Regions from separate parts of the Streptomyces sp. NPDC048462 genome, predicted to be linked through region 4. Evidence: riboswitches for the same ligand, from Rfam matches in the RefSeq annotation. Region 4 holds a riboswitch; each other region holds the start of a gene.
What was found. Region 4 has a riboswitch for cyclic di-AMP ahead of ACGFU6_RS09070 (M23 family metallopeptidase). Riboswitches for the same ligand answer to the same signal wherever they lie in the genome.
Positions count from the first base shown of each region.

Region 1: another riboswitch for cyclic di-AMP. It lies ahead of ACGFU6_RS14200 (NlpC/P60 family protein); the one in region 4 lies ahead of ACGFU6_RS09070 (M23 family metallopeptidase).
Region 2: another riboswitch for cyclic di-AMP. It lies ahead of ACGFU6_RS18395 (transglycosylase family protein); the one in region 4 lies ahead of ACGFU6_RS09070 (M23 family metallopeptidase).
Region 3: another riboswitch for cyclic di-AMP. It lies ahead of ACGFU6_RS24040 (C40 family peptidase); the one in region 4 lies ahead of ACGFU6_RS09070 (M23 family metallopeptidase).

Region 1 covers NZ_JBICXG010000006.1:296,405-304,090, reverse strand. Annotated here, with positions in the region: gene ACGFU6_RS14220 (response regulator transcription factor) at 1-466, shown strand, start outside; gene ACGFU6_RS14215 (GNAT family N-acetyltransferase) at 485-1,246, opposite strand; gene ACGFU6_RS14210 (NlpC/P60 family protein) at 1,289-2,338, opposite strand; gene ACGFU6_RS14205 (hypothetical protein) at 2,696-3,049, shown strand; gene ACGFU6_RS14200 (NlpC/P60 family protein) at 3,224-4,399, opposite strand; cyclic di-AMP (ydaO/yuaA leader) riboswitch at 4,398-4,550, opposite strand; gene pcrA (DNA helicase PcrA) at 4,820-7,258, shown strand; gene ACGFU6_RS14190 (M23 family metallopeptidase) at 7,301-7,686, opposite strand, start outside.
Region 2 covers NZ_JBICXG010000010.1:29,144-36,829, forward strand. Annotated here, with positions in the region: gene eno (phosphopyruvate hydratase) at 37-1,317, opposite strand; gene ACGFU6_RS18395 (transglycosylase family protein) at 1,624-2,370, opposite strand; cyclic di-AMP (ydaO/yuaA leader) riboswitch at 2,375-2,546, opposite strand; gene ACGFU6_RS18400 (transglycosylase family protein) at 2,929-3,897, opposite strand; gene ACGFU6_RS18405 (cytochrome P450) at 4,003-5,316, opposite strand; gene ACGFU6_RS18410 (nucleoside triphosphate pyrophosphohydrolase) at 5,326-6,294, opposite strand; gene ACGFU6_RS18415 (SurA N-terminal domain-containing protein) at 6,326-6,982, opposite strand; gene ACGFU6_RS18420 (GtrA family protein) at 7,120-7,521, opposite strand; gene ACGFU6_RS18425 (glycosyltransferase family 2 protein) at 7,518-7,686, opposite strand, start outside.
Region 3 covers NZ_JBICXG010000015.1:37,220-44,905, forward strand. Annotated here, with positions in the region: gene ACGFU6_RS24025 (AAA family ATPase) at 1-1,932, shown strand, start outside; gene ACGFU6_RS24030 (ATP-dependent Clp protease proteolytic subunit) at 2,218-2,853, shown strand; gene ACGFU6_RS24035 (hypothetical protein) at 2,858-3,169, shown strand; cyclic di-AMP (ydaO/yuaA leader) riboswitch at 3,474-3,670, shown strand; gene ACGFU6_RS24040 (C40 family peptidase) at 3,674-4,147, shown strand; gene ACGFU6_RS24045 (LysE family translocator) at 4,181-4,837, opposite strand; gene ACGFU6_RS24050 (LysR family transcriptional regulator) at 4,910-5,854, shown strand; gene ACGFU6_RS24055 (ATP-binding protein) at 5,880-6,311, opposite strand; gene ACGFU6_RS24060 (helix-turn-helix domain-containing protein) at 6,547-7,407, shown strand; gene ACGFU6_RS24065 (DUF397 domain-containing protein) at 7,433-7,639, shown strand; gene ACGFU6_RS24070 (8-amino-7-oxononanoate synthase) at 7,656-7,686, opposite strand, start outside.
Region 4 covers NZ_JBICXG010000004.1:114,427-122,112, reverse strand. Annotated here, with positions in the region: gene ACGFU6_RS09085 (GNAT family N-acetyltransferase) at 1-258, opposite strand, end outside; gene ACGFU6_RS09080 (HPr family phosphocarrier protein) at 431-712, shown strand; gene ACGFU6_RS09075 (GntR family transcriptional regulator) at 912-1,622, opposite strand; gene ACGFU6_RS09070 (M23 family metallopeptidase) at 1,844-2,647, opposite strand; cyclic di-AMP (ydaO/yuaA leader) riboswitch at 2,660-2,826, opposite strand; gene ACGFU6_RS09065 (M16 family metallopeptidase) at 3,038-4,420, opposite strand; gene ACGFU6_RS09060 (M16 family metallopeptidase) at 4,447-5,823, opposite strand; gene ACGFU6_RS09055 (DNA topoisomerase (ATP-hydrolyzing) subunit A) at 6,095-7,686, shown strand, end outside.

The DNA of each region.
Region 1 (7,686 bases), on a different contig from region 4:
CGTCGAGGTGCTGCGCCGCTGCGCCCCGTTCATGGGCGCGGTGGAGAACCCGGTGCGCTTCCTCGCGCTGTCCGTGTCGGACGCCGCGGAGGACGTCATCGGGGTCATCCGGGGCGGCGCCCGAGGCTACGTCACCAAGACGATCACCGGCGCCGACCTGGTCGACTCGGTCTTCCGGGTCCAGGACGGCGACGCGGTGTTCTCGCCCCGGCTGGCCGGCTTCGTCCTCGACGCCTTCGCCTCGACGGACGCGCCACCGGTCGACGAGGACCTCGACCGGCTGACCCAGCGCGAGCGCGAGGTGCTGCGGCTGATCGCGCGGGGCTACGCGTACAAGGAGATCGCCAAGCAGCTGTTCATCTCGGTGAAGACGGTCGAGTCGCACGTCTCGGCGGTGCTGAGGAAGCTCCAGCTGTCCAACCGGCACGAGCTGACCCGCTGGGCGACGGCCCGTCGGCTGGTCTGAGACCGGCGGGCCCACGCCTCAGGCCGGGTCGAGCGAGATGTTCAGCTTCTCGCCGACCCTGCGGTAGCCGATGCCCGCGTACATCCGTTCCACATCGGCGTCGCCCGGCTCCAGCCAGACCACCCGGCAGCCCTGCTCGAAGGCGGTCGCGGTGAGCCGGGCGGAGAGGTCGGCGCCGATGCCGCGGCGCCGGAACTCCTCGGCGACGGCCAGGCCCACCAGCTCGCTGAGGCCGTCGACCGGCACCGAGCAGCCGCCCGCGCCCGCCGGGACGCCCTCCAGCGTGGCGAGCGCGGCGACCCCGCCGTTCGCCGCCGCGTCGCGCAGCCACTTCGCCTCGCCGCCCTCGGGCTCGCCGGTCCCGCCGTACCCCAGGTGCTGTACGAGGGCGGCGGCGTCGAACTCCGCGGCCGTGATCGGTTCGGCCGTCACCAGACCGTCCACCGGCTTCGGCGGCAGCAGGCCGCCGGGCGCGCAGGCCATGACCGGGGCCCGGTTCTCGACGGTGAACCCGGCGGCGAGCAGCGCGGGTTCGACCGCCGGCGCCCAGCCGGGCAGGTACTCCAGGCGCGGCATCCGGTCCCGTTCGCGGAAGCCCGCGATCAGGGCGTCGATGTCCTCCGGGGCCGGTTCGGCGCCCTGGTCCGGGATTGCGTAGTTGGCGTACTTCAGCGACCAGTTCACGTTGTGGCGCACCGTGAACGGGCCGACCCGGTAGTGGTCCGGGGAGCGGAGGGCGAGCGTACGGGCATGGGTCTGGACGTCGAAGTCCATGGGCATGAGTGGGTGTCCCTCGGTCCGGTCGGTCGGAAGGACGGGAGCCTATGCCACCCGGGCCGCTCCGGCGAAGGGCATTTCGTCGATCGGTGCGATGCGGACCGGGGCCCCGGGGCGCGGGGCGTGGATCATCCGTCCGTTGCCGATGTAGAGGCCGACATGGCTCACGCCCGAGTAGAAGAACACCAGATCCCCGGGGGCGAGTTCGGAGCGTGAGACGCGCCGGCCGGCGTTGATCTGGGTGTACGTGGTCCGGGGCAGCGAGACACCGGCGGAGCGCCAGGCAGCCTGGGTGAGGCCGGAGCAGTCGAACGAGGAGGGGCCGGTGGCGCCCCAGACGTACGGCTTGCCGAGGGCCCCGTACGCGAAGGCGACGGCCGAGGCGGCGCGGGCGTTGGGCGCCCGGTCGGAGCCGCGCGGGGCGCTGCGGTCGGCATGGCCCGTACCTCGGCCGTCGTCGTCGGAGGCGTCGTAGGAGGCCCGCTGGGCGGGGGAGAGGCGGGCCAGCAGCTTGCGGGCCTCGGAGAGCTTGGACCGGACCGTCGCCTTGTGCTTCTGGAGGTCGGCCTGGCGGGCGGTGAGCTCGGCCAGCTGTCCCGCCGCCTCGGACCGCAGCTGGGCCACGTCCGCGACCTGGCGCCGCACGGTGCGGAGCTCGTCGCTGCGGCCGGCGGCGGCCCGCTCCACGTACGAGGCGCGCCGCAGGTACTGGTCGGGGTCCGAGGAGAGCGCCAGCTGCAGCGACGGGTCCAGGCCGCCGGAGCGGTACTGCGCGGCGGCGTACGAACCCAGCTCCTCGCGCGCGGCGTTGAGCCGCTCGGTCTTGCGGGCGGCCTCGTCGCGCATCGCGTCGATCGCCTTGGCGGTGGCGGCCGTCTTCACCTTCGCGCCGTTGTACTGCTCGGTGGCGACCTCCGCCTCCCGGTACAGCCGGTCCACCTGGGCCTTGACCTGGGCGGCGGAGGGCGTCGGGTCGGCGTGCGCGGATCCCGGCAGCGCGGCAGCGGTCGCGGCCCCGGCGAGGGCGAGGGTCGCTGCGGTGCGGGCAGCAGAGCCGGTGTACGGGCGCTGCTTGGGTTTCCGGTGCGCGGCCACGAGGGCGGTGGTCCTTCCTGTCGACTGCCCGCCGGGGCCTACCGGAGGGCCCGCCCGGTCCGGCGGCGGGTCGCCAACAGGGGGAGCGGCCCGCCGCCGGATCTCTCGGCGGGGCGACCGGACGGTGCCGCCCGGGTGCGGAGCGGCGGTGATCCGGTCACCTGGTAGGGACGCTAAACCCGGGGCACGGGGAAGAGTCGTAATGACGCTTATTGCCTGAATTTGGCGCTTCGTTGTTGTTGGGTGACCGGAATAATTGCACCAGAGTAAGGCAATTGGTGCATTCATGAGTCAAGCATCCAGTAAGCCTGACCTGGCTGCCGATGCCTGATATGGCCAGGGCTAGGGTGCGGAACCATGCGTGTACTCATCGATGTCTTCGTCGCCCTCCACATCATCGGGATCGCCGCCCTGCTGGGAGGTTTCCTCACCCAGATGAAGGCGATGGGCGCGGGGACGGCGCGGTTCGTGCCGGGGATGCTGCACGGCGCGCTGACCATGCTGGTCACCGGGATCGCCCTGGTCGGGCTCGATCAGGCCGACGACCACCCCGTGAACAACGTCAAGATCGGCATCAAGCTGCTGATCCTCGTCGTCATCCTTGGGCTCGTCTACGTCAAGCGGGACGAGGAGAAGGTCGACAAGGGCCTCTTCGCGGCGGTGGGCGGGCTGACGATGGTCAACATCTTCATCGCCACGATCTGGACCTGAGCACACCCGGCCCGAGCGCACCCGGCCGGAGCGTTCCGGGCCCGTGCGCCCTCGTCGCACCGGCCCCAGACCCCAGTACGTCCAGTACAGGAGCCTGAGGCCGGCACGCCGAAAGCACGCGCCTGACACCGCGTGGTCGCCCTCCGGGCGACGACGGCAGTCCGACGCCACGCCCTAGCCGGGGCGCACGCTCCCGTAGATCGGCATGTAGAAGATCGACTCCTCGCGCACGTTGGCCCCCGGCTTCGGCGCGTGGATCATCATGCCGTCGCCCTTGTAGATGCCGACGTGGCTGATGTCGTCGTAGAAGAAGACCAGGTCCCCGGGCCGCAGGTCATCCGTGGCGATCCGGGTGCCGACGTTCACCTGGTCCCAGGTGGTCCGCGGAATGGTGACGCCCGCAGCCTTCCAGGCCGCCTGGGTCAGCCCCGAGCAGTCGTACGAGGACGGGCCGGTCGCCCCCCAGACGTACGGCTTGCCGAGCTGGGCCCTGGCGAACGCGAGGACCTTCTCGGCCTTCGTCGAGGCGCTGCTGTCCGAACCCGAACCCGAATCCGACCCGGTGCCGGCATCCGAGCCCGTTCCGGTGTCCGAGCCGGTCCCGCTTCCCGCTTCCTTGGCCTTGCGGTCGGCCTCGGCCTCCGCGGCGGCCTGCTTCTTCGCCAGCTCCGCCGCCTTGCGCTTGGCCTCGGCCTTCTTCTTCTGCTCCAGCTCGGCCAGCCGCGCCTTCTCCTCGGCGGTCAGCTTCGACAGCAGCGTGCGCGCCTCGGTCAGCTTCGTCTGCACGTTCTGCTTGCTGGTGCGCAGCTTGGTCTGCGTCGCGGTGAGCGTCTCCAGGCTCGTCACCGCCTCGGCACGCTTCTTCGACGCCTCGGCCTGCTTCGTACGGAAGTCCGTGACGGCCTGCTGCTGGTTCGAGGCCATCCGGTCCATGAGATGGGTCTGGTCGAAGAACGACTGCGGGTCGTTGGCCAGGAAGAAGGTGGCGGTCGGCGCGAGCGCGCCGTCGCGGTACTGGGCGGCCGCGTAGTTGCCGAGGGTGCGGCGGGCGTCGTTCAGCTTGTCGGCGCGCTTGGCGATGTCGTCCAGCAGCGTGTCCACCTTGGTGCGCTGCTCGGCGGACGCCTCTTTCGCCTCGTCGTAGTGCTGGGTGGCGGTGCCCGCCTCCCGGTACAGGGCGTCGACCTTCTTCTGGACGTCCTCGATGCCGGGCTTCGGGGCCGGGGCCGCGAGCGCGCTCTGTGTGGACAGCAGGGTCACCGAGGCGAGCGCGGCCGTCGTGAACCCGATGGCCGGGGCGGAGCTGCGCACCCGGGGGCGCGGTTTGCGATGCGATGCCAAGGCCGGCATCTCCTTCCGTGGACCGCCTACCGGGTTAGCTGTCGGGTTCGGGCGGAACGGAAGGCTGCCCTACGGTCCTGGTGGGGGTTTCGGACCGATTCACCCCGGTGCTGCGTGTGGGTCCCCGGTTCCGGACCCCTGGAGGCGGCCCGGATTCGACGTGGACGCCCGCTCGGCGTGGTTCGCCTCTTGGGGGTACGGGCCGTCCGAACGAGCACGCTAGCCAACTCATGGTGCCGCTGTGAAGGTTGATGTTCGATATGCCCGATACGTTTTCGTGACCTTGCGGAAGCCGTGCGGTCCGGCCCGGCGCGGCGCGCGAATTCCCTACGCAGGGTGGGCCGGGCGTCGCCGTGTGTGGCCCCGGACGGTGTGCGTTTCCCCATGCGGCCCCGGGGTGTCAGTGCGGCCGCCTAGACTCGGACAGCGATGAGCAGCCTCTTTGACGACAGTTTCCTGGCCGGCCTCCAGCACACGGAGGAAGGGCCCCCGCCGCCCCCCGAGGACTCCGCACCCGAAGCGGTGCCGGAGGACCTCTTCTCAGGCGTGTTCGACGGGCCCCCGCCGCCCCGCGACGCGTACTACCGGGACGGCGCCCACCGCCCGGTCATCGACGCCGTCGCGCTGCTCGACGGGCTGAACACCGAGCAGCGTGCCGCCGTCGTGCACGCGGGCTCCCCGCTGCTCATCGTCGCCGGGGCCGGTTCCGGCAAGACCCGGGTGCTGACCCACCGCATCGCCCACCTGCTGGCCGAGCGCGGCGTGCACCCCGGGCAGATCCTGGCGATCACCTTCACCAACAAGGCCGCGGGCGAGATGAAGGAGCGCGTCGAGCAGCTCGTCGGCCCCCGCGCCAACGCCATGTGGGTCATGACCTTCCACAGCGCGTGCGTACGGATCCTGCGCCGCGAGTCGAAGAAGCTCGGCTTCACCTCCTCGTTCTCGATCTACGACGCCGCGGACTCCAAGCGGCTGATGGCCCTGGTCTGCCGCGATCTCGACCTCGATCCGAAGCGCTTCCCGCCGAAGTCGTTCACGGCCAAGGTGTCGAACCTGAAGAACGAGCTGATAGACGAGGAGACCTTCGCCGGCCAGGCCACGGACGGTTTCGAGAAGACCCTCGCCCAGGCCTACGCGATGTACCAGTCCCGGCTGCGCGAGGCCAACGCGCTGGACTTCGACGACATCATCATGACGACGGTGCACCTGCTCCAGGCCTTCCCCGACGTCGCCGAGCACTACCGCCGCCGCTTCCGGCACGTCCTGGTCGACGAGTACCAGGACACCAACCACGCCCAGTACACGCTCGTACGGGAACTGGTCGGCCCGGCCGGTGCCGCCGACGCCCCCGGCGAGCTGTGCGTCGTGGGTGACGCCGACCAGTCGATCTACGCCTTCCGCGGCGCGACGATCCGCAACATCCTCCAGTTCGAGGAGGACTACCCGGACGCGACCACGATCCTGCTGGAGCAGAACTACCGCTCCACCCAGACGATCCTGTCCGCGGCCAACGCCGTCATCGAGCGCAACGAGAGCCGCCGCCCGAAGAACCTCTGGACCAACGCCGGCTCCGGCACCCGGATCACCGGCTATGTCGCGGACACCGAGCACGACGAGGCGCAGTTCGTCGCGGACGAGATCGACCGGCTGACCGACGCGGGCGACGCCAAGGCCGGTGACGTCGCGATCTTCTACCGGACGAACGCGCAGTCCCGTGTCTTCGAGGAGATCTTCATCCGGGTCGGCCTGCCCTACAAGGTCGTCGGCGGTGTGCGCTTCTACGAGCGCAAGGAGGTCCGGGACGTCCTGGCCTACCTCCGGGTCCTGTCCAACCCCGAGGACACGGTCCCGCTGCGCCGCATCCTGAACGTGCCCAAGCGCGGCATCGGGGACCGGGCCGAGGCGATGATCGACGCCCTGTCGCTGCGCGAGAAGATCACCTTCCCGCAGGCGCTGCGCCGCGTCGACGAGGCGTACGGCATGGCCGCGCGTTCCGCGAACGCCGTCAAGCGGTTCAACACGCTGATGGAGGAGCTGCGCACGATCGTCGAGTCGGGCGCGGGCCCCGCGGTGGTGCTGGAGGCCGTCATGGAGCGGACCGGCTACCTGGCCGAGCTCCAGGCCTCCACCGACCCGCAGGACGAGACCCGGATTGAGAACCTCCAGGAGCTCGCCTCCGTCGCACTCGAATTCGAGCAGGACCGGGGCGAGGAGGAGGGGGCGGGGACGCTCGCCGAGTTCCTGGAGCGGGTCGCGCTGGTCGCCGACTCCGACCAGATCCCCGACGAGGACACCGACGGCTCCGGAGTCGTCACGCTGATGACCCTGCACACGGCGAAGGGCCTCGAATTCCCGGTGGTCTTCCTCACCGGCATGGAGGACGGCGTCTTCCCGCACATGCGGGCCCTGGGCCAGGTCAAGGAGCTGGAGGAGGAGCGCCGGCTCGCCTACGTCGGCATCACCCGCGCCCGCGAGCGGCTCTATCTGACCCGGGCGTCGATGCGCAGCGCGTGGGGCCAGCCCTCGTACAACCCGCCGTCGCGGTTCCTGGAGGAGATCCCGGAGCAGCACCTGGAGTGGAAGCGCAAGGGCCCGATGGGCGCCCCTGCGGGACCGACGTCGGGCATCACCTCGTCGCTGTCCTCGTCCCGTTCGCGCTCCGGGCCCTCGGGCTTCGCGACGCGGCGGACGTCGGACAAGCCCACGATCACGCTGGTGGTCGGCGACCGGGTCACCCACGACCAGTTCGGTCTGGGCACGGTGACGGCGGTCGACGGCATCGGGGACCAGGCGAAGGCCACGGTCGACTTCGGGGACGAGCGGCCGAAGAAGCTGCTGCTGCGGTACGCCCCGGTCCAGAAGCTGTAGCGCTCCGGCCCGGGACGCCCCGGGCCGGAACGAGGGGCCAGGTCAGGTCGGGTCGATGCCGTGGCTGCGGAGCCAGGGCAGCGGGTCGACGGCCGCGCCGCCGCCGGGCCGCACCTCGAAGTGCATGTGGGGGCCCGTCGAGTTGCCGGAGTTCCCGGAGTGCGCGATCACGTCACCGGCCTTGACGTGGCCCGAGCGGATCCGGGTGCTGCTGAGGTGGCAGTACCAGGTCTCGGTGCCGTCGGCCATCGTGACGATGGCCATGTTCCCGTAGGCGGTGTTGAACTGCGTACGGACCGTGCCGTCGGTCGCCGCCATCACCGGAGTGCCGTACTGCACGGGGAAGTCGATGCCCGTGTGCACGGACATCCAGTTGACCCCGGCCTGGCCGAAGTACGCGCTGAGACCGTGATCCTTGACCGGCATGA
Region 2 (7,686 bases), on a different contig from region 4:
GGACGGAGGCCGGGTCGCTGGACCCGGTCGGGCTTGTCAGCCCTTGAACCGCGGGAACGCCGAGCGGCCCGCGTACACCGCGGCGTCGTCGAGGATCTCCTCGATGCGCAGCAGCTGGTTGTACTTGGCGACACGGTCCGAGCGGGCCGGGGCGCCGGTCTTGATCTGGCCGCAGTTCACGGCGACCGCGAGGTCGGCGATGGTGACGTCCTCGGTCTCGCCGGAGCGGTGGGACATCATGCACTTGAAGCCGTTGCGCTGGGCCAGCTCGACGGCGTCCAGGGTCTCGGTCAGCGAACCGATCTGGTTGACCTTGACGAGCAGGGCGTTGGCGGAGCCCTCCTCGATGCCCCGGGCCAGGCGCTCCGGGTTGGTGACGAAGAGGTCGTCGCCGACGATCTGCACCTTGGCGCCGATCTTGTCGGTGATGACCTTCCAGCCGGCCCAGTCGTCCTCGTACAGCGGGTCCTCGATGGAGACCAGCGGGTACGCGGAGACGAGCTCCTCGTAGTACTCGGTCATCTCGGCGGCCGAGCGGGACTTGCCCTCGAACTCGTACGTGCCGTCCTTGTAGAACTCGGACGCGGCGACGTCGAGCGCGAGCGCGATGTCCTTGCCGGGGGCGTAACCGGCTTCCTTGATCGCCTCGACGATGAGGTCGAGCGCGGCGCGGTTGGACTCCAGGTTCGGCGCGAAGCCGCCCTCGTCACCGAGACCGGTGGACAGGCCCTTGGTCTTCAGGACCTTCTTCAGGGTGTGGTAGACCTCGGCGCCCCAGCGCAGGGCCTCGGAGAACGACTCCGCGCCGATCGGGGCGATCATGAACTCCTGGATGTCCACGTTGGAGTCGGCGTGCGACCCACCGTTGAGGATGTTCATCATCGGGACGGGCAGCAGGTGCGCGTTCGGGCCACCGAGGTAGCGGAACAGCGGCAGGTCCGAGGCCTCGGACGCGGCGTGGGCGACGGCGAGCGAGACGCCGAGGATGGCGTTGGCGCCGAGCGAGCCCTTGTTCTCGGTAGCGTCCAGGTCGAACATGGCCTGGTCGATCAGCCGCTGCTCGGTCGCGTCGTAGCCGACGAGCTCCGGGCCGATCTGCTCGATCACGGCGAGGACCGCCTTCTCGACGCCCTTCCCGTGGTAGCGGTTGGGGTCACCGTCGCGAAGCTCAATGGCCTCGAACGCACCGGTGGAGGCTCCGGACGGAACGGCAGCACGACCCGTGCTGCCGTCGTCGAGGCCAACCTCGACCTCGACCGTGGGGTTGCCCCGGGAGTCGAGGATTTCCCGGGCTACGACGACGTCGATGGACGGCACGAGGCATCTCCTTCTGGGATATGACGCTGGTTGCGCAGGGTCGCTTTGGCCTTGCGACAAGAGCCTAACCGGCCCGGCCGTCTCAGTCGGCCGCCCGCCCGTCCCCTGGGACGAAAAAGGACCCAAGGGCGGTGATAGCGGGGCGAACAACCAGAAATTTACTGACCAGTAACTACAACAGTTGAACAATCACCCGGAGTTTCCCGGCCCGTCGGGCCCGCAGACCGGCGACCGACAGACCCCGGCCCGGCACGCGTGGGGGGAAGACGCGGGCCGGGCCGGGCGATCGGCGAGGAGAGTGCCGGACTACTTCACCAGGTGCAGCTGCTGCCCCGGGAAGATCATGTCGGCGTCCTTGACGATGTCCTTGTTCAGCTTGAACAGCTGCTCCCAGCCGCCCTTGACGTCGTGGTCGGCCGCGATCTTGCTCAGCGAGTCGCCGGTGACGACCTTGTACTCGCCGTCACCCTTCTTGACCTTCTCGCCGGTCGGGGTGGTCACGGTCTTCTTCTGCTCGGCCTTGGGGGCGGTCGAGCGGTCCGAGCGGTTGGTGGCCGGGGCCTCGGTGCGCTCGGCCTTCTTCGGCTCGGCCTGCTGGGCCGGGGCGGACTCCTGCTTGGGAGCGGACTCCTGCTTGGGAGCGGCGGAGCCGGTGTCGACACCCGGGTCCACGCCGTCGTTGCTCAGGTTGCCGGCACCGGCGCAGGACCAGGCGCCCGGTCCCTGCATGTCGAGGAGCTTCTCGGCCACGGCGATCTGCTGGGACTTGCTGGCCAGGTCGGCGCGGGCCGCGTACTGCGTACCGCCGGCGGCGGCCCAGCTGGACTGCGAGAACTGCAGACCGCCGTAGTAGCCGTTGCCGGTGTTGATGGACCAGTTGCCGCCGGACTCGCACTGGGCGACCGCGTCCCACGTGGAGACGGAGGCGGCGGAGGCGCCGGTGGCACCCATCAGGGGCACGGCGATGGCGGCACCGGTCACACCGGCGAGCGTGGCGATACGGACGGCCCTGGACGGGCGGCGGTGCTTGTTGCCCTTGCTGTTGAGCAGCATCGAGACTTCTCCTCACCGACGCCTGCGAGGTGAGCTGTCGGGTTCGGGCCAAGTGAGTTGCCCGGTCGCACGTCCTAGCGCACGACTTAACCCCAAGCCGGTCCTGATCCGTCCTGCGACGATCGGGCCCGGCACTTACCTGGGTCCCCCGCTCCTGCCTACGGCGCTTTACGCGTCTGTTCCCTTCGACCGACGGCAGGATTCGGCGTGACGGTCGACGGGGCCCGCGGTGCGAGCGGTTCTGACCGTAAACACACGCAACCCCTACATTCAAAGAAGGACATACCGGATAAACAGCCCTTCCTTGCATCGGATAAACGCCTGTTTGCGCAGGTCGGAACGGATGCGGAGGGAGCTCCCGGACAAGACGCGCCAGTTCACGCAAAGAGACCCATGTCTCACTTAGTTCAAAGTGGGACATAGGTCTCTTAAGTACCCCGGATTCGAGGTGATTTCAGCTGTTGATCAGACCGTTTCCACGGCCGCTTCCACCGCTGCTTCCAGGGCGGCCCTGACTGGGCCTCAGCCGGTCGCCTCAGTTGGTCGTCCCGGCCGGTCTCAGCCGGCCTTCACGCCGAGGTCGAGGTGCTGACCGGGCAGGATGAGGTCCGGGTCGGAGCCGACGGCCGCCTTGTTGGCCTCGTACAGCCCGGTCCAGCCGCCGGGCAGCTCCTGCGCGTCGGCGATCGCCCAGAGGTTGTCGCCGGGCCGGACGGTGTACGTGCCGTCGGCGGCAGGCGCACCCTTGGCGCGCCCGTCACCTTCGCCACGCGAGGCGTGCCGCCCCGAGTCCCGCCCGTCGCCGGTCCGCTCCGGGGCCGGCGCACCGCGGTGCTTGCCGCCCGTCTCGGCGGCCGGAGAGGCTCCGTCCCGGCCGTCCGCGGGGCCGGTCTCGCCGGAGGAGCCGGACGCCGGAGGCGTGGCGTCCGGGGAGGCCGAGGCGTCCGGCTTGCGGTCCTTGCTGTCCTTGCTGTCGGCCGGGCCGGCCGTGGAGTCGTCCGACGGGGCCTTCGTCTTGTCCTCGGCCGCGTCGTCCGCCGGGTCGGCGCTCTTCGACGGGTCGGCACTCGCGGACGGGTCCGCGCTCTCCGACGGGTCGGCGGCCGGGGTGGCGGCCGGATCGACGCCCGGGTCGACGCCCGGCAGGGATCCGTCCGCGGCGAGGCCGGAGATGACGGCGCAGCTGGGCCACGCCTTCGGCCCCTGGTCGTCCAGCACCTTCTCCGCCACGGCGATCTGCTGCGAGCGGCTGGCGAGGTCCGCGCGCGAGGCGTACGCCTCGCCGCCGTAGGACTTCCAGACCTCCTGCGAGAACTGCAGGCCGCCGTAGAAGCCGTTGCCGAGGTCGGCACTCCACATGCCGCCGCTCTCGCACTCCGCGACCCGGTCCCAGGTCGAGGCGTCGGCGGCGTGCGCACCTGCCGCGCCGAGCAGCGGGATGGCGATGGCCGATCCGGTCACGCCTGCGGCGACGATGATCGCGGGTGCCTGCCGAGGGCGACGGTGTCTGCCGTTCGCGGAGCCCATGGGAATGCCTTCCGTGTGACTGACGAGTGACTGGTGAGTCGAACGGTGAACCTAGCGGGACTCGAACGTGTGTCACAAGTCGATGCAGCGGAGATCACGCGAAAGTCACAATGTTGACAGAGTGTCACCTTCGTCGGTGACGGCCCCGGGGGTGAACTCCACCGGGAGCGTGCGCAGTCCACGCATGATGAGCCCGCCACGCCAGCGCAAATCGGCAGCTTCTCCCGCAAGTCGCAGGTCCGGGAGGCGTTTCAACAACGTGGCCAGCGCGGCCTGTCCCTCCAGCCGGGCGAGCGGCGCTCCCAGGCAGTAATGGATGCCGTGCCCGTAGCCGAGGTGCTGATTGTCACGCCGTGAGAGGTCGAGCGTGTCCGGGCCGTCGAAGCGCTCCGGGTCCCGGTCGGCGGCGGCGAGCACCACGAGCACGGGGTCGCCCGCGCCGACCCGCTGCCCGCCGATGGTCAGCGGCTCGGTGGCGTACCGCCAGGTCGCGAGCTCCACCGGGCCGTCGAACCGCAGCAGTTCCTCGACCGCGGTGGCCAGCAGCCCCGTCTCCCCCTCGGCCAGGGACCGCTGGAGCCGCTCGCGCTGCTCCGGGTGACCCAGCAGGGTGTGGACGCCGTTGCCGATGAGGTTCACAGTCGTCTCAAAACCGGCAAACAGGATAATAAAGGCCATCGCGGCGGCCTCGTTCTCGGTCAGGTGCTCACCGTGGTCGCTCGCCCGGATGAGCCCCGAGATCAGGTCGTCCCCGGGGTTCTCGCGCTTGCGGTGGATGAGTTCGAGCAGATATCCGCGCATCTTCTTCACGGAACGGGCCACCCCGCCGCGCGGGCCGCCGCCGTGGCGGATCATCATGCCCGCCCAGTCCCGGAAGTCGTCCTGGTCCTCGGGCGGGACACCCAGCAGGTCGCAGATGGCGTAGATGGGGAGAGGGAAGGCGAACTCGTGGATGAGGTCCGCCTCCCCCTTCTCGACGAAGGAGTCGAGAAGGCGGTCCGTCAGCTCCTGCACGCGCGGCGCGAACTCCGCGATGCGCCGGGGCGTGAACGCCTTGGACACCAGACGCCGCAGCCGGGTGTGGTCGGGCGGGTCGATGTTCAGCAGATGCGTCATCAGCTCGGCCTTGCGCTCGCCCGGGATCCCCGTCTTCCCCTTGGCGTGCGCGGACTCGGCGTGATGGGCCGGGTTCTTGGACAGCCGGGCGTCGGCGAGGGCCTGCCTGGCGTCCGCGTACCGCGTCACCAGCCAGGCCTCGACCCCGCTGGGCAGCGTGGTGCGGTGGACGGGGCTGTGCTCGCGCAGCCAGGCGTACGCGGGATACGGGTCGGTGGCGAACTCCCACGTGAAGAGTTCGGGGGCGGGCGGCACGGCGTCGGCCGGGTGGGCGGGGCCGGTGCCGGCGGGGCTGTCGTTCACCCCCCGACGTTATCCGTTGCCCTCCGCCGCCCTGATGGCGTCCCGGTAGGCGCGGCCCGCGGCGCGCAGGGCGGCTTCCGGGTCGGTGCCGTCCTCCTGGGCGCGTACGGCCAGGGCGAGGAGCCGGTAGCCGATGTCGCCGCCCTCGCCGTCGGGGAGCGGCACGTCGAGTCCGGCGGTGGCGGCGCGGCCGGCCAGCTTCGCGGCGAGCGCCAGGGCGGGCTGGCCGAGGGGGACGCCGTCGGTGACGGACTCGCGCTGCTTCTCGATCGCCTTGGTCCGCAGCCAGTGCGCGTGGACGTCCTGCGGCGTCTCGGCGCTCTCGTCGCCGAAGACGTGCGGGTGGCGGTGGATCAGCTTCTCGACGAGGGTGGCGGCGACGTCGTCCACCGAGAACGGCTCCTGCTCGTCCTCCTCGGCGATGCGCGCGTGGAAGACGACCTGGAGCAGTACGTCGCCGAGCTCCTCGCGCAGCTCCTCGCGGTTGCCGTCCTCGATCGCCTCGACGAGCTCGTACGCCTCCTCGATGGCGTACTTGGCGAGGCCCTTGTGGGTCTTCTGCGAGGTCCAGGGGCATTCGATCCGGATGCGGTCCATGACCTGGACGAGATCGAGGAGGCGCGCGCCCGGCAGGTCGTACGAACCGGGCAGCAGCTCCAGGTCCGGCATCTGCACCCGCCCCGAACCGGCCAGCCGTGCCAGCCCGTCGGTCAGCGGCTGGTTGCCCTCGCCGCCGGTGAGGACCACCACGGTCCGGCCCCCGGTGCAGGAGGCGACGAGCTCCTGGGCGTCGGGGACGGCCGGCTCGACGGTGATGCCCGCCTCGCGCAGGTACGGCAGCTGCGGCTGGCCGGGCTCCCCGCAGAGCACCCGGTCGGCGGCTTGCAGCGTCTGCCAGGCGGGCCAGGACAGCAGTCCGGGCGCGACGCGGTGGCTGGCGGTGAGCAGGACGATACGGCCGGGGTCTTCAGCGTTCACGCTGCGAATCTACCCGGCCGCACGGCCGCTGTTACGCCCCGGCCTCCGCCGGGGTCTGCTCGGGCTTGGTCACCTGGTTGATCCAGGGGGCCTTGTAGTCGCCGAGCTGGATCTGCTTGTTGTCCCAGCTGCCGTAGCGCGGGTTGACGTCGACCTCGAGGGCCTTGGAGGCCTTCGCCAGGGCGTCGCCGAGAACCTTCGTGCCGGCCGGGCTCGACGGGTCCGCGCCGAGTGCCTGGGAGAGCTTGGTCAGCTGGATCTGCTCGCGCAGGAAGGCGTCGATCTGGCCGGGCGCGAGCCAGCGTTCCTGGAGCACCGCGGCCTGCAGCCCCTTCTCCCCCTTGTACTGGGCGACGGCCGACTGGCGCATCTGCTGGATCTCGGCGCGGCTGACGGTGACCCCGGCGTCCGCCGAGGCCCGGTCCAGGACCCGGTCCAGGATGATCCCGTGCAGTTTGGCGCGGACGAGCTGGCCGGACTGGTCGGTGGCCTGCACCGCCTGCGCGGAGTTGCCCTGCGCGTCGCGCACGTCCGCCACCTGGGCCTGCACGGTGGACATCGCGATCCGGTCACCGCCCACGACGGCTGCCGCGCCGGGGTGGGCCTGGCTGCCGCAGGCGGAGAGGAGCGGCGCTGCGACGAGGGTCACGGCGGAGACGGTGAGCGCGGTGCGACGGCGGCGGTGCAAAGGAGCCTCCCGAGGAGATTGTGCGGCGGTGCACAAAGCCTTGCGGTGATCGATGTTAGGCAGTGGATCCGGTCCCGGCCACTGATTCGACCAACGAGTCGGGAGGAGTTGGGGATGTGGGGTCCCAGGCCGGCCTGTCAGCGCACCGGTACGGGGGGTTTCGGTGGTGTGTCCGGTCGCAGCATGATCGTGCGCGAGACCACGAAGGTGATCGGGATGGCGGCCGCCGCCGCGACCAGCGGAGCGTAGCGGCTGCTGAAGCCGGCCAGGTCGACCAGCAGGTAGACGCCGCCGGTGGTGATGACGAAGTTGGCGGCGTTGGTGAGCGGGAAGAGCAGGAACTTCCGCCAGGTGGGCCGGGTCCGGTAGGTGAACCAGGAGTTGAGGAAGAACGACCCGGCCATGCTGAGCGCGAAGGCGGCCACGTGCGCGGCTATGTAGGGCAGCCGGGTGAGCAGGGCGAGGTAGCAGCCGTAGTACGTGCCGGTGTTCACGACGCCCACGAGAGCGAAGCGGACGAGTTGTCCCTTGACCGTCATCGGCGTACGAACTCCAGGGGTTCCGGTGCCGCTTCCTGGCCGCGGAGCCGGGTGTTGGTGGCCTGTACCAGGTAATGCGGGCGGCGCTTGACCTCGTAGTAGATCCGGCCGACGTACTCCCCGACCACCCCGACCATCACCATCTGGACGCCGGCGAGTGCGGTG
Region 3 (7,686 bases), on a different contig from region 4:
CACGCAGGCGTCGCCGCTCGCCTGGTGGTCCCGGACGAGCCCGCTCCCGACTGGTACTCCTTTCGTCATTCGCCCACCGTGGAAGCTCTGTTCACACAGCTGACGCCCAGTCAGCGTTCGGAACTGGCACGTCAGGGCGCGGAGGCGGTGGAGAAGCTGCACCCGCAGTTGCCCGGCGAGTGGTGCGCTCTCGCGGCGGGGCTGCGGTCCGAGGCCGGCGAGGACGCGGCGGCCGGCAAGCTGTTCACGGAGGCGGGGCGGCGGGCCCTGGCGGCGGGCGCGCTCGGTTCGGCGGTGACCTTGCTCAGCCAGGCCGAAACCCTGCTGGCGCGGGCCGGCGACCCGCAGGAGCGGGCGGGTGCGCTGGAGCACCTGCTGCCCGCGCTGGCCGAGTCCGGTGACTTCGACCGGGCCCTGGGCCTGGTCGAGCATCTGCACGCCCTGGACAGCGCGGGGCTCGGCGCGTCACGTCTGGCGGTCCTGCACACCCGGCTGGCCAAGGTGGCGCACACGGCGGGGCGCTGGAGCGACGGGAACCGGCAGATCGACCGGGCCCGTGAGGTACTGGGGTCGAGCCCGGACGGTGCCGCGACAGCGGCCGTCGACGTCACCGCCGCCTATCTCGCCCTGGACACCCCGGGCACCGACCGCATCCAGCACGCGGAGCAGCTCGCCCGCTCGGCGGCCGCCGCCGCCGACCGTTTCGCGCTCCCCTCGGTCGCCTGCCAGGCGTGGGAGCTGCTGGCGACCGTGGCCCGCGAACGGGACCCGTCCGAATCCAGGGCCATGCTCGAAAAGGCCCTGTCGACGGCGGAACGGCACCAGCTCCCGCTGCGGCGGATGTACGCGGCGACCCGTATCGGCGGCAATGACTGGCTGGCGGAGGGCGACACCAGCGGGCTGCTGTCCGCCCGGGAGGAGGCCCTGCGACTGGGCTCGATCAGCATCGTCCACACCGTGGACGGCATCCTGGTCCTGGACGGGGTGATGCGGGGCGCCCGCGACGCGACGCGGGAGGCCGCCACCGAGGGTCTGGCGGTCGTGCGCCGGCTCGGGCTCGCCCCCGCCGTCCGGTACCTCCTGATGTCACTGGCCTCGCTGGAGGCGCACCAGGGCGACCGGCGGGCGATGCAGGCCGCCCTCGACTCCTTCGCCGAATGGGAGGGGGCCGGCTCGCAGGAGGAGCCCCTCACGCTGGGCATGGCCCGCGCCTTCTGCGCCCTGATGGAGGAGGACCGGGACCTGGCACGGGCGGAGCTCGGGGCGGTGTCGGCGCTGGAGCGGCACAACCCCACCACCTACCACCTCAGCGGCACGCACGGGGTGGGGCTGCTGCTGGACGTGCTGGCCGGCGACGCGGACCGCGCCAGGCAGGAGCGCGTCGCCGCCACGGCGGTCGGACAGATGCGCTGGAACCGCCAGTTCGTCGCGCTCGCGGACGCCGTCCTGCTCGGCCGCCAGGGGCAGGGCGAACGGGCGGCCGAGCGCATCGGTGCCGCGCTGCGCGATGCCGCCGTGTACCCGGCCGCCCTGCACCTGGGCCTGCGGCTGGTCGCGGACGCCGCGCACGAGGACGGCTGGGGCGAGCCGGTCGCCTGGCTCAGGCGGGCCGAGCACCACTTCCACGAGCAGGGGGTGCCCGCCGTCACCAACGCCTGCCGCGCCGCCCTGCGAAGGCTGGGCGCCCCCGTGCACCAGCACCGCAGCGGCACGGACGGTATCCCCGAGCAACTGCGGGCCCTCGGCGTCACCGTGCGCGAGTACGAGGCGTTCGTGCTACTCGCCGACCGGCTGAGCAACAAGGACATCGCCGACCGGCTGTTCATCTCCCCCCGCACGGTCGAGAAGCACATCGCCAGCCTGATGAACAAGACGGGCGCGGCCGACCGTGCGGACCTGTGTGCGTGGTCGACCCGGCTGACGAAGCCGTGATACCGGCTTTGGCCTGATTCGCCCGGGTGCGGCCGGGATTCGAGAGCGTCATCCCGGACCACCCCACTCCCCTTCGTCCAAGCAGCCTGCCCATCAGAACCGCGTGACGGATCCGCGGGATGTCCACGCAGGGCGAACAGCAACAACAGCCTCCGGCCCTGGACTTCAGTGGATCACTGGGCCATGCTCCCATCAGAACGTTCTGTACGTCCTGTACGTTTTTCACAGACGTGTGCGCGGCGCCCCTCCGGGGCCCCCGCGCGCCCCGGAGGAGAGGTCCTCGCCATGCACCGCCCCGCCGCACGCCACGTACTGCCCGAGTTCACCGAGCGCACGTCCCAGGGGACCCGCACGCTTGACCCCTACTCCAAGCTCCTCGCCGAACGAGTCGTCTTCCTGGGCACCCCGGTCGACGACATCGCCGCCAGCGACCTGGTCGCACAGTTCATGTACCTGGAGTACGACGCACCCGACCGGCCCATCCAGCTCTACATCAACTCGCCCGGCGGCTCGTTCGGGGCCATGACGGCGGTGTACGACACGATGGCGTACCTGACCTGCGAGGTGGAGACCTTCTGCCTCGGCCAGGCCGGCGCCGGCGCGGCCGTGCTGCTGGCCGCGGGAGCTCCCGGCCGCCGGCACGCACTGCCCGGCGCACGGGTCGTGGTGCAGCAGCCCGAACTCGCCGAGCCCGTGCAGGGACAGCCGTCCGACCTGGAGATCGAGGCGCGGGAACTGCTGCGGATGCGCGAGACGCTGACGGGCATGCTGGCCCGTCACACCGGCCGCCCCGCCGAGGAGATCACCGCCGACACCGAGCGCGACCTGATCCTCGACGCCGAGGGCGCCAAGGCGTATGGGCTGGTCGACCACATCGTGCAGAACCGCGGGCCCGCGGCGCTGCCGCCCGTCACGAGGTGAACCGATGGCGCAGCCACCGGATTTCCCGCCACTGCCCGCCCTCACCCGAGCGGAGGGCGAGTTCATCGACCGCTATCTGGAGGTCGTCGACCAGCTGGGCCGGATCAACCCGGCCCGCGCGGACAGTACCTATGGGGCCCTGCGCGCCGCGCAGGCTCTCGCCTCGCACGCGGTGGCGCTGCGGGAGGCGCTCGCGCTGATGCACGAGCGGGGCGAGACGCAGATCCACTCCGACACGTTGACGCGGGCGTTACGGGTGCTGGACGGCGAGCGCCGAGCCGGGCGGCTCACCGTGCCACCCGACCCGCCGAGTTGATCAACTCCCCCGCACCGACACGCCCGACGGGTGGATCAATTTCTCTCGCTCGTTCGGCGCAGGTGTTACCTCGCACGAGGGACGGGTCAACTTGCGCTTTCGAGGTGGGCCATGGGTGAAATCCGCCGTTCCACCCCTGATACCGCAACGGCTGGAGAAGTGCTGCGACTCCCCGCAAGGCCCCTGTCCACCCGAACGGGTCAGTCGTGACGAGCCTCACATATCACCGTTTCACCTCGGAAATCCGGCGTTCGGTGAGTCAAGATCCCTGGGACGACAAGCCCCCGCCACCGCGGCGGGGCGGTCCGGGCGGACGCCGAGTCCTGCCGCTGTCCGGATGCCTGGTCGACAGGAGTGGATCGGCAGGAGTGGAGGACCCAAGCACAACGGGCCGACCGGACTTCCGGTCGTCCCTCGGGGTGAAGCCGCCTTGTGCGGCCGGGCGACTTCGCCGGCCCGAACCCGACAGGTCATCCTTCACAGGCGGCTGACGAAGGGTTGCGCATGACTGCGCAGGTTCATGTCCCGTCTCTCCTCGCTCGGGCCACGACGGCCTCGATCATGACGCTCGCCGCCGTCGGCGGCACGCTGTTCGTCCCCGGCGCCGTGACCGACGCCCAGGCCGCGACTCATTCGATGAAGGCGCTCAACATCGCCGCGTCGAAGAAGGGATCGCCCTACCGGTGGGGCGCCACCGGCCCCAGCCGTTTCGACTGCTCCGGGCTGACGCTCTACTCGTTCAAGAAGGCGGGCAAGAAGCTCCCGCGCACGGCCCAGCAGCAGTACAACAAGACCCGCCACATCTCGGCGTCGAAGCGGCAACGCGGCGATCTGGTCTTCTTCCATTCGGGCCGCAGCATCTTCCACGTGGGCATCTACGCAGGCAGCGGCAAGATCTGGCACTCGCCGAAGACCGGCGCCGTGGTGCGGCTGGAGAGGATCTGGACGAAGAGCGTCTACTACGGCCGGGTCGGCTGACGCCGCCGCACCCCACCGGACGCATGGCTCCCGTCAGTGCAGCAGGGTGCCGGTCACCAGCACAGCCCCCAGCACGGTGAGTGCCGCGCCGCTGCCGCCCTCGATCGCGCGGGCGGTACGCGGCCGGCGCAGCCACCGGCCCAGCCGGTCCACCAGGAGCGCCACGGCCGGGAACCAGATCAGGGCCAGCAGCACGACGATCGCGGCGAGCAGCAGCGTCCTGGGCAGCGGGGCGGCCCCGGCCGGGACGAACTGCGGAAGCAGGCTGAGGAAGAGCACCGGGGCCTTGGGGTTCAGCGCGTTGGTCAGGAAGCCCTGGCGCAGTGCGCGCCGGGTCCCGACGGCAGCCTCCGCGTCCGCCTTGCCGTCCGGGTGGTCCGCCGTGGTCCCGGTGGCGTTCGCCCGCCCCTTTCGGGCCGAGCGCAGTGCGCTGACGCCCAGGTAGAGCACGTACGCCCCGCCCAGGAGCTGCACCGTGCGGAACAGCACCGGCACCGCCACCAGCACGGCGGCCAGCCCGGCGACGGCGAGCGCGGTGTGGACGAGCAGTCCCCCGGCCACGCCGAGCGCGGTCGCCACCCCCGCCGACCGCGAGGCGAGAGCGTTGCGTACGACGACGGTGAAATCCGCTCCGGGAAGCGCGACCATGACGGCCGCGACTCCGAGGAAGGCGGTCAGCTGGGCATCCATGGCTCCACCCTGGACCCGAACAGCCTTTAGCATGTACTTGCAATCTTGTGGGTCTGCCAAAAGGAACGCTTAATGTACGACCCGACACGGCTGGCGGCGCTGGTGGCGGTCGCCGAGGCCGGTTCGATCACCCGGGCCGCCGTCCGCCTGGGCTACACCGCCCCCGCGCTCTCCCAGCAGCTCGCCAAGCTGGAGCGGGAGGCCGGTGCCGCACTGCTGGTACGGCACCACCGGGGCGCCCGGCTGACCGCTGCGGGCGAGCTGCTCGCCGGCCGGGCCAGACGGGTCCTGGACGAGATGGACCAGGCGCGCCACGAGCTGGCGCGGCTGGCCGGGCTCTCCGGCGGGCGCCTGCGGGTCGGCACCTTCACCACGGCCGGCATCCATCTGCTGCCTCCCGTGCTGAGCGCCTTCCGCCGGGCGCACCCGGACGTGGAGCTGATCGTCACGGAGTACGAGCCGCCCGGCGGGGTGGCGGCCGTGGCCGGCGGCGAGGTCGACCTCGCGCTGACCCACGCGTACGAACCGGCCGCCACGGCGCCGCTCCCCTCGGGGCTCAGCGCCGAGCCGCTGCTGGTCGAGGAGCTGGTGCTGATCACCGCGGTCGGTCAGGTCCTGGCCGACGGCAGCGGGCGGCTCCCGGTGACGGACCTCGCGGGCCGGCCGCTGATCAGCAGCGCCCCCACCCATCCGCCTCGGCGCGGGGTGGAGAACGCACTGGCCGAGGCGGGCGCACTGCCCGCGGTGGTCTGTGAGTCGCCCGGCTACGCCCTGGTGTGCGCACTGGTCAGCGCGGGCATCGGGATCGCGGTGGTACCGGAGATGGTCGCGGCCATGTCCCCGACGCCGTTGTCGGTGCGGAGGCTGGAGCCGGCGGCGTTCCGGCGGACCATTTCGGTGGTGCACCGCGGTGACCGGTCGAGCGCGGCGGCGGCAACTCTTCGGGCCCTGTTGCGGAGCGGGTTCGGCCGGGCGGCCGCCGCGCCCCCGGGGAACCGGACCGCCGCATCCCAGTGACCCGGGCGACCGGCTGCGGGACCGGTCAGGTCTGGACGGGGACGCTCCAGGGGAGCGCGATCCAGACGGTCTTGCCGCCATCGGCGGTGGGTGTGACGGTCAGCCGGCCACCGTACTCCTTGGCCAGTGAACGGATGATCACCATGCCGCGCCCGTTGTCCTGCTGAACGGCGGCCGGCAGTCGCTGGGGCCAGCGGGGGTGACTGTCCGTCACTCCGAGGTGCAGTTGCTCCTCGCGCTCAAGGCGGAGGTCGACGGTGAAGGTGGGCGACTGGCCGAACGTGTGCTGGACGGCGTTGGTCGTGAGCTCCGAGACGATCAGCCGGACGGTGTCGGCGGCGTCGCTCCCGTCCGGCAGTCCCCATTCGGCCAATACCCGGGCCACGTACCTGCGGGCCGCGGAGACCGAAACCGGCTCGCTCGGCAGAGTGACGCTCGCCTCTTGATGGTCCGCCATGGCCGGCCGCCCCTTTCCCGCCCGGAACCGACCCGCGATCGGTCCGTGCTGTGCTTCGCGCCAGATTGCCACTGATGCTGCCCTCTGCGACGGCGATCCACCAAGATATGCATATATCTGTCGCTCAAAGCGGTGAACTCTTCGCTGGATACCGTGCGGGCGCGGCACACTGTCCGCTCGGTACGCAGTGGCCGGCACGGGAAGTGGCCGGCGCGCAGCGGGAGGGAGGCACCACATGCAGCACGGCCCTGCGGTGCGACGCCGCAAGCTCGGGGAGGAGCTGCGGAGTCTGCGCCACGCGTCCGGACTCACCAGCCGGGACGCCGCGCAACTGCTCGGCTGGCACCAGTCGAAGGTGAGCCGGATCGAGACGGGTGTCAGTGGGGTGCGGCCGGTGGACGTCACCCGGCTGCTGGACGCGTACACCGTTGAAGACCCGCAGTTGCGCGAGGTCCTGGAGACGCTCGCCGGCTCGGCGGGCGGTGGGGGCGCGGGCTGGTGGCACGCCTATCGCGGCCTCATCCCGCCCCAGTACCGCGACTTCATCAGCCTGGAGTCACAGGCTCGCACCGCCCGCACCCTGGAGACGTCGGTGGTGCCGGGCCTGTTGCAGACCGCCGACTACGCCCGCGCGGTGACCCGCTCGGCGCTCGACGGCCTGCCTTCCGGCCAGTTGGACTCGCTGGTGGAGGTGCGGCTCGCCCGGCAGGGCGTGCTGCGGAGCGAGCCGCCGCTGAGGCTGAGCGCGGTGCTCGACGAGGCGGTGCTGAGGCGCGCGGTCGGCGGCCGGCGGGTCATGCGGGAGCAGCTTCGCCATCTCGTCCGGCTGGCCCAGCTTCCGCATGTGGACCTTCAGTTGCTGCCGTTCTCGGTCGGCGGCTATGTCGGCCTCACCGGACCTTTCGTAATCTTCTCTTTTCCGAGCACTTCTGATCTAGATGTGGTCGTTCTTGACCACTTGACGAGTAGCCTCTATCTGGAGCGGAAAGAAGACCTCGAGGCGTACAGCTCGGCCTTCCGCACTCTGCAGGCGCACGCGCTGTCGCCGGAGCACTCGTTGGACCTGATCGCCACGATCGACCGCGGCGGTCAGTAACTACGGACTGCCCGAGGGGGGCGTCATGTCGGATTGCCTCGCACAGCACGCGTTACGTTGGCGGCGCAGCAGCCGCAGCACCGGAATGAACAACTGCGTGGAAACCGCCGCGTTCGGCGGCGGGCGGCTCGCCGTTCGCGACTCCAAGGATGTGTCCAGGCCACCGCTGCAGTTCACGACTGCGGCGTGGACCTCCTTCGTCACCGGGCTGAGCGCCGACCCGGCCCGCTGACCCGACGGCGGACCGCTCAGGCTTCGGGGGCGGTCCGCCGTACGGTC
Region 4 (7,686 bases):
GACGGCGAGCCCCACCCGGTCGACGTAGTCGTGATGGGTGAAGCGGTGGACGTCCTTGGCGGAGAGCCGGGGGTAGGGCGCGAAGAAGCGGTAGTACTTCGACTCCGGGGAGACCTGCTCGTAGAAGCTGACCAGCCGTTCGGCATCGTCCGTGGTGATCGGCCTGATCCGGGCGGTGCCGCCGTCACGGAGCACCACGTCGGCCTCCCAGTGACCGGGGTAGGCGTGATGCGGACTCTGCTCCACAGAGGGCTCCATGGGCAAAGCCTACGGCTCCGTCAGCGGTCGCGTGGGGGGCGGGGCCGGGGCAGTCTGGGGGTGGCCGGCCGCCGGCGGGACCGGGCCGCGGAGGGTCCGCGGGTCGGCCGGAGCATCGCGCACCGCATGAGAGACTGGTCTAGACAACCATTGATTCGTGAAGGGCAGAACCATGGCTGAGCGCCGCGTCAACGTCGGTTGGGCCGAGGGCCTGCACGCCCGCCCCGCATCCATCTTCGTCCGTGCCGCCACGGCCTCCGGCGTCCCCGTGACCATCGCCAAGGCCGACGGCAACCCGGTGAACGCCGCCTCCATGCTCGCGGTGCTCGGGCTCGGCGCCCAGGGCGGCGAGGAGATCATCCTCGCGTCCGACGCCGACGACGCCGAGGCCGCTCTGGACCGTCTGTCCAAGCTGGTCGCCGAGGGGCTCGACGAGCTCCCGGAGACCGTCTGACCCAGCGGCCACGACCGCCAGGATTTCCCGCGAAAGAGCCGCGGCACCCCCGACCGGGTGCCGCGGCTCTTTCGTTTGTACGGGAATGCTTTCCATCGGGCAGGCCGCCGCGAATAATGCAGGGCGGCGAAGATTCGGCGAAACGGGCAGCAGAAAGAATGCCCCGCCGAATAGCCGCTCCTTGTATACGGCGTAATTGTTAATGTCGGCCGCCGGGGGTGTTTACGGCATGTTGCGAAGTCCTCACCCGGGCCGCCGGGGGTGCGGCTGCGCCTCCCGGCCGGCCGGGGCGGCGCAGCCGGTGCGCGACGGTGGCCCGCTCGGCGTGCTGGGCGGCGAGCGCCCTCGCCCGTTCCGCGTCGCCGCGCGCCACGGCGTCCACGATGGCCCCGTACTCGGCCCACGCCTCTGCGGGGCGGGCCGGCTGCTCGACCGCGTACATCCAGGCGATCTTGTGCCGTAGCTGGGTGAGCAGCGCGATCAGGCCGGGGCTGCCGGAGGCCTGGGCGAGGGTCTCGTGGAACCAGCCGCCCAGTGAGCGCAGGTCCTCGCCCTCGCCCCGGCGGGCCCGCTCCTGGCCCAGCCTGACCAGACCGCGCAAGACCTTGAGGTGGGCGTCGGTGCGGCGCTGGGCGGCCCGTGCCGCACCGAGCGGCTCCAGCAGCATGCGGACCTCCAGGAGGTCCGCCGCCTCCTGCTCGTCGGGCTCGGCGACGCAGGCCCCGGCGTGCCTGCGGGTGACGACGAAGCCCTCGGACTCCAGGGTGCGCAGCGCTTCGCGCACCGGGACGCGGGAGACCCCGTAACGGCGTGCGAGCACTTCCTCGGTGAGCCGGCTGCCGCGTTCGAAGACACCGGAGACGATGTCGTCACGGATTGCCGTGCATACCGAATGCGCCGGAATGCGCATGTCCGAACCTCCGCCTTAATCCCCGCGAAACGCGGCCGATCGACGCCTGTCCTGTGACTCTATTGCAATGCGGACGCATTTCCGATGCCGGGCCGAAATTCATGAATATCTTCTGACCCCGGAGGCGTTCGGGAACGGGTGCCGGACGGCGTTCCGGCGGCCGGGTACGGCCGAAGGCCCCGGCGCGACGCCGGGGCCTTCGGTGAGGTGCCGCGTGCCGGTCAGACGCTGACGCCGTGGGCGCGCAGATACGCGACCGGGTCCATGTCGGAGCCGTACGAGGGGGTGGTGCGGGCCTCGAAGTGGAGGTGCGGCCCGGTGGCGTTGCCGGTGGAGCCGGAGAGTCCGATCCGGTGTCCCCGCCCGACGCTCTGGCCGACGGAGACGTCGATCGAGGAGAGGTGGCCGTACTGGGTGTACGTACCGTCCGTCATCCGGAGCACGATGTTGTTGCCGTACGCGCCGCCCCAGCCCGCCTCGACGACCGTACCGGCGCCGACGGCGACGACGGAGGTGCCGGAGGCGGCGTGGAAGTCGATGCCGGAGTGGCTGCCGGAGGACCACAGGGAGCCGCTGGACTTGTAGCCGGTGCTCACATAGGAGCCCGCGACGGGCAGCTGGAAGGCGCCCAGCCGGGCGCGCTCGGCGGAGCGGGCGGCGCGCGCCTCGCTCTCGCGGGCCTCCTCGGCCCTGGCGGCGGCCTCGGCCTTCTTCTTCGCTTCGGCCTTCTTCCTGGCCTTCGCCTTCGCCTCGGCTTCCGCCTTCGCCTCGGCGGCGTCGGCCTGGTGCCGCTGCACGTCCGCCTGGGCGTCGATCCGGGCGGCCAGGCCGCCCTCGATGGCGATGATCTGGGAGAGGCCGGTGTCGCCTGCGGCGGGGGCCCCGGTGTCCGCGGCGAGGGCCGGGGAGGCCAGGGATCCGATGACGCCGGTGGTGGCCAGGGTCGCGATACCGACGGCCCTCGCGCCCCGGCACGTCATACGGCTCGGGGCACGGTGCTTCCCCGTGGCACGGGTGAACGCCATGAAGTGGCTGGTCCTTTCCTTCCTTCTCGCCTACCGGGTTAGCTGACGGGTTCGGAGCAGGAAGGTCTCCTACGGATCCCCGGCCTCGTCGAGGCACGGTCATCCGATTCACCCCAGGGACTGTGTGGGTCCCCGGCTCCCCGGGCTCGCGCCTGACGGGGACTCGGCGATGACTGCCCGGTACGTCGCGGATGCGGCATACGAGTGACGGACAGCCGGGCCGACGCTAAGCGGGGGTACTTCCCCGCACCAAACGGACAGGCGGTTTTGTAGCGCATCCCACAGGGCAGACAGGCAACCTCTCCACCAAAGCGGGCAAAAAGGAAGGCCCTGGCGGCAGACGACCCGCCAGGGCCCCGCTCCCGCCCCGCAGTCGGGGGCGGTGGCGGCTCAGCCGGTGACGACCGAGACCTCTCCGATGCCGAGAGCCCTGACGGGCTCCTCGATCTGCGCGGCGTCCCCGACCAGGACCGTGACGAGGCGGTCCTCCGGGAAGGCGTTGACCACGGCTGCCGTCGCCTCGACCGTGCCGGTCTCGGCGAGGCGCGCGTACAGCTGCGCCTGGTAGTCGTCAGCGAGGTGCTGCTCGACCTGGTCGGCGAGGGTGGCCGCGACGGACGCGGCCGTCTCGAACTTCAGCGGTGCCACGCCCACGAGGTTCTGCACGGCCGTCTCGCGTTCGGCGTCCGTCAGGCCCTCGGCGGCCAGGGTCCGCAGCACCTTCCACAGGTCCTCCAGCGCCGGTCCGGTGGACTCCGTGTCCACCGATCCGCTGATGGCGAGCATCGCGGCGCCGGTCGCCCCCGAGGCGGAGTCCCGGGCCGAGGAGCGCAGCACCTGGGCGAAGGCGCGTACGCCGTAGGTGTAGCCCTTCTCCTCGCGCAGTACCCGGTCGAGCCGGGAGGTCAGCGTGCCGCCCAGGCAGTAGGTGCCGAGCACCTGGGCCGGCCAGACGCTGTCGTGCCGGTCGGCGCCGATCCGCCCGATCAGCAGCTGGGTCTGCACCGCTCCGGGGCGGTCCACGATCACCACCCGGCCGGTGTCGTCGGCGGTGATCGGCGGGACCGGCCGGGACGCGGCGGTGTTGCCCGACCAGTCGCCCAGGGTGTCGGCGAGCAGGGCGTCCAGATCGATGCCGGTGAGGTCACCGACGACCACCGCGGTCGCGGTGGACGGACGGACGTGGGCGTCGTAGAAGGCGCGCACGGCCGCGGAGTCGATCCGCTCGACGGTCTTCTCGGTGCCCTGGCGCGGCCGGGACATGCGGGCCGTGGCCGGGAAGAGCTCCTTGGAGAGCTGCTTGGCCGCGCGCCGGGCGGGGTTCGCCTGCTCGTGCGGGATCTCGTCGAGCCGGTTGTTCACCAGCCGCTCGATCTCGCTGTCCGCGAAGGCCGGTGCCCGCAGGGCCTCGGCGACCAGGCCGAGCGCCTTGGCGAGGCGGGAGGCGGGAACCTCCAGGGAGACCCGGACGCCGGGGTGGTCGGCGTGGGCGTCCAGAGTGGCTCCGCACCGCTCCAGCTCAGCGGCGAACTCCTCGGCGCTGTGCTTGTCGGTGCCCTCGGACAGGGCGCGCGACATGATCGTGGCCACCCCGTCCAGGCCCTCGGGCTCGGCGTCGAGCGGGGCCTCCAGGAAGACCTCGACGGCGACGACCTGCTGGCCGGGGCGGTGGCAGCGCAGCACCGTGAGGCCGTTGGGCAGGGCGCCGCGCTCGGGGGCGGGGAAGGCCCAGGGCCTGGCCGTCCCGGGGGCGGGCTGGGGGTGGTACTCCATCGAAACTCCAGTCGCGGCAGTGTCGCTCACTTGTCCGCCCCTTCGTGCGCGTCGGTGTCGGTGGCGGCGTCCGTCCCCGCCTCTTCTGCGGGCTCCGCAGACTCGACGGGCTCGTAGACCAGCACCGCCCGGTTGTCGGGCCGCAGCTGGGCCCTGGCGGCCGCCCGGACCTCCTCGGCGCCGATGTCGAGCACCCGGTGCACGGCGGTCAGGGCGAGCTGCGGGTCACCGAACAGCACGGCGAACCGGCACAGTTCGTCGGCGCGGCCGGAGACCGTACCGAGCCGGTCCAGCCACTCGCGCTCCAACTGGGCCTGGGCGCGCTCCATCTCCTCGGGCGAGGGGCCCTCCTCGGCGAACCGGGCGAGCTCCTCGTCGACCGCGGCCTCGATCCGCGCCACCTCGACGCCGCCGGACGTCTTGACGTCCAGCCAGCCGAGCGAGGGCGCGCCGGCCAGCCGCAGCAGCCCGAATCCGGCCGCGACGGCCGTCCGGTCGCGGCGGACCAGCCGGTTGTGCAGCCGGGACGACTCGCCGCCGCCCAGCACGGTCAGCGCGAGATCCGCCGCGTCGCACTCGCGGGTGCCGTCGTGCGGCAGCCGGTAGGCGGCCATCAGCGCCCGCGCCGGGACCTCCTCGCGGACCTCCTCGCGCAGCTCACCGCCGATCACCTCGGGCAGCGTGCCGTCCCTCGGCGGCTGCTTGCCGTCGTGCGAGGGAATGGTGCCGAAGTACTTCTCGATCCAGGCGAGGGTCTGCCCGGGGTCGATGTCACCGACGACCGAGAGCACCGCGTTGTTCGGCGCGTAGTTCGTACGGAAGAAGGCCCGCGCGTCCTCGAGGGTCGCCGCGTCCAGGTCCGCCATCGACCCGATCGGGGTGTGGTGGTACGGGTGGCCCTCCGGGTAGGCGAGGGCGGTCAACTTCTCGAAGGCGGTGCCGTACGGGACGTTGTCGTAGCGCTGGCGGCGCTCGTTCTTGACGACGTCGCGCTGGTTCTCCATGGACTCCTCGTCGAGCGCGGCGAGCAGCGAGCCCATCCGGTCGGCCTCGAGCCACAGGGCCAGCTCCAGCTGGTGCGTGGGCATCGTCTCGAAGTAGTTGGTCCGCTCGAAACTGGTGGTGCCGTTGAGCGAGCCGCCGGCACCCTGCACCAGCTCGAAGTGGCCGTTCCCCTTGACCTGGCCCGAGCCCTGGAACATCAGGTGCTCGAAAAGGTGAGCCAGACCGGTGCGTCCCTCGACCTCGTGGCGCGAGCCGACGTCGTACCAGAGGCACACCGCGGCGACCGGGGTCAGATGGTCCTCGGAGAGCACCACGCGCAGGCCGTTGGCCAGACGGTGCTCGGTCGCTGTCAAGCCGCCGGAGCCGGCCTGGGCTGTGGCCGTGTGACCCATGGGCATGTACGTCCCTTCGATCGCGATACTGGATGTGATGCGAGACCTGCCACTGTAAGCAAGCGCACCGACGCCTGGCGAAGTTCCCGTGCCGAGCAAGTCATCGGAAAAGATGGTCCCCACCCCCTCGGGACGGGCCCGGAACCCCCCTCGGAACGGGTCGGGAACCGCCTTTGGGACGGGTCGAGGTCGGAGTTGTCAGTGCGGCGGTCCACAATGGTCCGCGTCAGAACCTGAGGTTGCCCGAACTTGAATCCGTGAAGGAGTCGCAGCCGCGATGGCCCGCCGCAGCACGAAGACCCCGCCGCCGGACGACTTCGAGGAGAAGATCCTCGACATCGACGTCGTCGACGAAATGCAGGGCTCCTTCCTTGAGTACGCGTACTCGGTGATCTACTCACGGGCCCTGCCGGACGCCCGTGACGGCTTGAAGCCGGTGCACCGACGCATCGTGTACCAGATGAACGAGATGGGCCTGCGCCCGGACCGCGGCTATGTGAAGTGCGCCCGTGTCGTCGGCGAGGTCATGGGTAAGTTGCACCCGCACGGGGACGCGTCGATCTACGACGCGCTCGTGCGGATGGCACAGCCGTTCTCCATGCGGCTCCCTCTCGTCGACGGGCACGGAAACTTCGGCTCGCTCGGCAACGACGACCCGCCGGCCGCCATGCGGTACACCGAGTGCCGGATGGCCGACGCGACGTCGTTGATGACGGAGTCGATCGACGAGGAGACCGTCGCTTTCCAGTCGAACTACGACGGCCAGGAGCAGGAGCCGGTGGTCCTCCCGGCCGCCTATCCGAACCTCCTGGTCAACGGCACGACCGGGATCGCCGTCGGCATGGCGACCAACATGCCGCCGCACAACCTGGGCGAGGTCATCGCCGCCGCCCGCCACCTGATCAAGCATCCGGGCGCGGACCTGGACACCCTGATGCGGTTCGTCCCCGGCCCCGACCTGCCGACCGGTGGCCGGATCGTGGGCCTCGGCGGCATCAAGGACGCCTACGCCAAGGGGCGCGGCTCGTTCAAGATCCGTGCGACCGTCGCCGTGGAGAACGTCACCGCACGCCGCAAGGGCCTGGTCGTCACCGAACTGCCCTTCAGCGTCGGTCCGGAGAAGGTGATCGCCAAGATCAAGGACCTGGTCTCGGCGAAGAAGCTCCAGGGCATCGCGGACGTCAAGGACCTCACCGACCGCGCGCACGGACTGCGCCTGGTCATCGAGGTCAAGAACGGCTTCGTGCCCGAGGCCGTACTGGAACAGCTCTACAAGCTGACGCCGATGGAGGAGTCCTTCGGCATCAACAACGTGGCGCTGGTCGACGGACAGCCGCTCACCCTGGGCCTCAAGGAGCTTCTGGAGGTCTACCTCGACCACCGCTTCGACGTGGTGCGCCGGCGCAGCGAGTTCCGCCGGACCAAGCGCCGCAACCGGCTGCACCTGGTCGAGGGCCTCCTCGTCGCGCTGATCGACATCGACGAGGTCATCCGGCTCATCCGGTCCAGCGACAACTCGGCACAGGCCAAGGACCGGCTCATCGAGCACTTCTCGCTGAGCGAGGTCCAGACGCAGTACATCCTGGACACCCCGCTGCGCCGGCTCACCCGGTTCGACCGGGTCGAGCTGGAGAGCGAGCAGGACCGGCTCAACACCGAGATCGACGAGCTGTCCGCGATCCTCGACTCGGACACCGAGCTGCGCAAGCTGGTCTCCACGGAGCTGGCCGCGGTCGCCAAGAAGTTCGGCACCGACCGGCGTACGGTGCTGCTGGAGTCGGCCGGTTCGCAGATCGCCGCGGTGCCGCTGGAGGTAGCGGACGACCCGTGCCGGGTGCTGCTGTCCTCGACCGGTCTGCTGGCCCGTAC